Regions from separate parts of the Comamonas sp. B-9 genome, predicted to be linked through region 2. Evidence: riboswitches for the same ligand, from Rfam matches in the RefSeq annotation. Region 2 holds a riboswitch; the other holds the start of a gene.
What was found. Region 2 has a riboswitch for cobalamin ahead of H928_RS0105630 (ABC transporter substrate-binding protein). Riboswitches for the same ligand answer to the same signal wherever they lie in the genome.
Positions count from the first base shown of each region.

Region 1: it holds a riboswitch for cobalamin, as region 2 does, so the genes downstream of both, H928_RS28860 (TonB-dependent siderophore receptor) here and H928_RS0105630 (ABC transporter substrate-binding protein) in region 2, are expected to answer to the same signal.

Region 1 covers NZ_KE148643.1:11,675-13,871, forward strand. Annotated here, with positions in the region: partial or broken gene H928_RS28860 (TonB-dependent siderophore receptor) at 1-1,183, opposite strand, end outside; cobalamin riboswitch at 1,320-1,594, opposite strand; gene H928_RS0119710 (LysR substrate-binding domain-containing protein) at 1,691-2,197, opposite strand, start outside.
Region 2 covers NZ_APCR01000567.1:22,463-24,659, reverse strand. Annotated here, with positions in the region: gene H928_RS0105635 (iron ABC transporter permease) at 1-226, opposite strand, end outside; gene H928_RS0105630 (ABC transporter substrate-binding protein) at 251-1,273, opposite strand; cobalamin riboswitch at 1,535-1,760, opposite strand; gene H928_RS0105625 (GNAT family N-acetyltransferase) at 1,807-2,197, shown strand, end outside.

The DNA of each region.
Region 1 (2,197 bases), on a different contig from region 2:
AGCTGTTGAGGGCGGTGAACTTGGCCTGCGATACATCCCAGCCCATCGCAATCTCATGCTGGCCAGGCTTGAACACGGCGCCCAGGCGGTTGCCGCTTTGCTCCAGGTCGTGGCCGATCTCCAGGTAGTCGTAGCGGTGGACCATGCGGGTGCTGGCATCGTAGTCATAGCCTTCGATGTTCTTCCAGTGGCGGTCGGCCTTCATATGGTAAGTCTCGTTGCGCAGCACCAGCGCCTCGCTGACGTTCCACTCGGCCTTCAATTTGTAGCGCTGGTCCTTGTAGTGGATGTCGCTGTCAAGAAAGTTGAAATTGCGGTCGCGCAGCGCCGCCACCGGCTTGCCATCGACCACCGGGGTGCCAAAGTAGCGCTCGGGCCGCTGGTCGCTGACATCGGCCGTCAGGTCCAGGCGCAGATCGCTGCTCGCCTGCCAGCGGATGGCGCTCATGATCTTCTTGCTGTCGCTGTTGCCCAGTTGGCGTTCGCCATCGCTGCGATCGCCGTAGACATCCAGGCGGTAGCTCAGGCTGTCGCTCAGCGCGCCGGTGCTGCCCAGGCCCGCACGGGCCGTGCCGTGGGAGCCGGCGCCCAGCAGCACCTCGGTCGATGTGATGCGGCTGGGTTCCTTGCGCACCGCGTTCACCGTAGCGCCCATGGTGCCGCTGCCGTACATCAGCGATGCGGGGCCGCGCAGCACATCAAAGCGCTCATAGCCCCAGCTGGAATTGGGATAGGCCACGGTGCCGGCTGCGACCCCCAGGCTCAGCCCGTCTTCGGCCACACCCACCGAGTTGACACCGGTAAAGCCCCGGCTGGAGAACGACAGCCCGCCATTGCCAGGGGTGCCATTGGCGCTCAGGCCCACGCTGCGGCCCACGGCATCGACCACCTCGTAGTCGGCACGCTCTTGCACCTGCACGGCCGAGACCGAGCTGACACTGGCGGGCAGGTCCTGCAGCGGCACGGCCAGCTTGCTGGCCGAGGTGGAAGGCAGCTGGAGCGCATTGGGCTCGCTGCGTTGGTCGCTCACCACCACTTCGGGCAGTGAGGCTTCTTGGGCATGGGCCACTGCGATGCCCAAGGCGGGCAGGCACAGAACACAGGAGCTGCCAACGAGGCGCAGGGAGGACGAGAGCCGCTGGGCAGCCAGGAGCCGGTTTTTCGGAAAGGGAACTGCAGTCATTTGAACAAAAGGCGCTAACTGCCTGATGCGGGGGCTGCACTGCACGCGGTCACCCCCAGGACGGGGTCGCGCGAAGAACCGCCGTCCACACCCCGCAGACAGTTGAGAGAGCACGTGCTGGCCAGAGGCACAGCGCGCACTGCGACTAGGAACAGGCCGGTCTCCGGGCTTACAGGCGGTGCAGCGCAGGCGCTGACCCGGTAGCCGGTCTTCCCAGGATGCGGGCGTCTTGTTGCCTGGCAGGCGTGGACACTCTTTCAACCCCAGTGACTGGGCCCGCGTGGGAGCGGGCCGCATCGGCTACGTTTCCTGTCTACCGTTGCGGGGGCAGCCAAGGCTTGGGGGAGCGCACTCCCGACCTTGTTCCCGTTTCACTTGTGCAATACAAGCACCTGTAGATAGGCTTTTTTCAAAGCGCAGCCAGTGTACCAGCCGCAGGCCCGGGCAGCGCCTTTTCGTCCAGGCCGGTGTCAGCTGGGCGATACAGCGCATGCCCCAGTGGCTGTATCAGCCCTGCGGCAGCCGCGTCGCATAGCCGATAAAGTCAGTGCTGCGCAGCTGGCCCAGCAGCCACTGCCGAAAGCTCGCCTGGATCGGGCGCTCTCCCCCGCCCCGGCGGGTGTAGAGGTGGAACTTGGGCGTTCTGTCCATCGGCAGCTGGCGCAGCAGCTCGGCCCCAAAGGGAGCCAGCAGCTTGCCGCTGTGGATATAGCTGAGCGCATCGACATAGGACAGCAGGCCCACGCCCTGCCCGCTGAGCACCGCTTGCAGCATCGCATCGTGCGTGTGCAGCAGCATGGGGCTGACATGCTTGCCGCCAGGATCCAGGCCCAGCATCGCATAAATGTCCTGCCACAGGCTGTTGTGCGTCAGCGGCGATATCAGCCGGTGGTGCGGCAAATCCTGCGCGCTCTCCACCGGGTGCTGGGCCAGCAGCTGGGGCGTGGCGACGATGACCTTGAGGTCTTCGAGCAGCGGCGTTTCATCGAGATGGTCCACACCGCCGTAGCCCCA
Region 2 (2,197 bases):
AGTTCCAAACAATGCCCTGGCTGATGGGATCGATGGCATAGCTGGCACCTGCCAGCTTGTTGGCCAGCACCTGCAGCACCAGGCTGGGCGACAGCGCCGTCTCGCCAACGGCGATGCCCAGCGCCACGCTCAGCAGCAGCGCCAGTGCCGCGCCCAGGCACCAGGCGGCCCCATGCAGCGGCCTGCGCAGCGCCGATGGGCGCGCTGATGCCGTTGCCACCATCATGCAAGGCCTTGCATCAGCGGCTGATCAACGCGCGGCCGCCGGGCCGAGCTTGCGTACCGCATCGCTGATCTGCTCCATGCCATCGACCAAGCGGATCGAGCCTTGCAGCGCATCGGCATCGACAATGACGATGCGGTTGTTCTTGACGGCATCCATGTGCTGGGTGACCGGGTCCTTCTTCAAGAACTCCAGCTTCTTTTGGTAGTCGTCCGCAGGGAAGCGGCGGCGGTCCATGCGGGCGATCACCAGGATCGATGGATTGGCCTTGGCAATGGTTTCCCAACCCACGGTGGGCCACTCTTCGGACGAGTCGACGATATTGCGCAGGCCCAAGGTCTGCAGCATGTAGCCGGCAACCCCGTTCTTGCCCGCCATGTAGGGGTCGATGGCCAGATCGGCGCTGGAGAACCACAGCGCAGCCGTCAGATGGGGCTGCTGCGCGGCCTGGACCTTGGCGACCGCCTTGGCCTGGCGCTCGCGCAGGTCCTTGACCAGGCGCTCGCCCTGGGGCTGCACATCAAAGAGCTGTGCCAGTTGGGTGATGCTCTTGTAGAGCGCCTGCACATCGTAGGCCGCGGTGCGGGTGCCATCGGCGCCCTTGAGGTTGTTCTTGCCTTCGCAGTCGGAGGGCATCGCATAGGTGGCAATACCCAGGTCATGGAACTGCTCGCGCGTGCCCACGACGCCGTCCTTGCCGACCATCCATTCAAACTGCGACACCACCAGCGCCGGGCGCTTGCCGATCACCGACTCGAAGCTGGGATCGTTGTCCGCCAGGCGCGGCACCTTGTCATTGATGGCCTTGAACTGGGGCAGCACGGCATTGAACCACAGCGAGGTGCCCACCAGCTTGTCGCCCAGGCCCAGCGCATACAGCATCTCGGTGCCGGCCTGGCCGATGGTGACGACCGACGCAGGCGCCTGCTTGAGAGAGACCTCGTAGCCGCAGTTGTGCAGCTGCATCGGATAAGGGGCGGCCCAGGCGGACAGCGGCATGAATACACAGGCAGCCAACAGGGCAGGCAGCGCAAAACGGCGAACAGGCATCGGAATCGTCTCTCCAGGTAGAGGCTGGGCATGCGGGCCGTGCGAGCCGATCCGGTGCGGGCTGCTGCCCGGTGGAGCCAGGACAGCCTTGCGCAGACGAGACGCTGCTCACCGCCCGGACACCCCGCCGGTCATGATCAAAACACACGCACATCCGCCATGAATGGGTTTGCTGCAGCGGCGCTTGCGACGTTCGCCTTGCAGCGCGCACAACCGGCGGCATGCCTGTTTCTCTGTGCAAACCGGGGGCTTGCCAGTGGCTTGTGAATGCATAACCTTGGCAGGTCTCCTGACTGGCCGGTCTGCGCAGACCATCGCCTTCCCGAACCGCAGTTCAGTGGCGCATGGATGGCCTGCTCGCGGCCTACAGTTGCGGGGGCAGTTCCGTTTGGGGCGCTGGCTGCCGGCTCGCGCGCCCTGGATTCCCTCATGCCCCGGCACCCTGCCGTGCGCATGTTCTTGCGAAACCAAAGTGGCTGTACTGTAGCCGATTTACAGGGCCTGCATGCTAAGCTGCAGGCCGTTTGATGGCCATGAACCACCCACCCACTACACCCAGCGCATACGGCATCCGCCGCGTTGACCATCTCGCGCCGGTGGCAGCCTTTTTGCAGGCGGCGCGCCAGGCCATGTTTGGCGATCGGGTCGATACCAGCACACCGCAGGCCGATCTGCGCGACTTTGCCTCGGTCTATGCACCGCCCGGCGGCTGCATGCTGGCGGCCTGGCAGGGCGACCGCATCATCGGCAGCATTGCCTACCGCGCCTATGACGGGCGCTTTGCCCACCTGGCCGTGCCCAGCGCAGGCACCGCCGAGGTGGTGCGCCTGTATGTGGATCCGGCCTGGCGCCGCCAAGGCCTGGCTGGCGAACTGTTCGCGCAGCTGCGGCAGCGGGCGCTGCAGCAGGGTGTGCAGCGGCTCT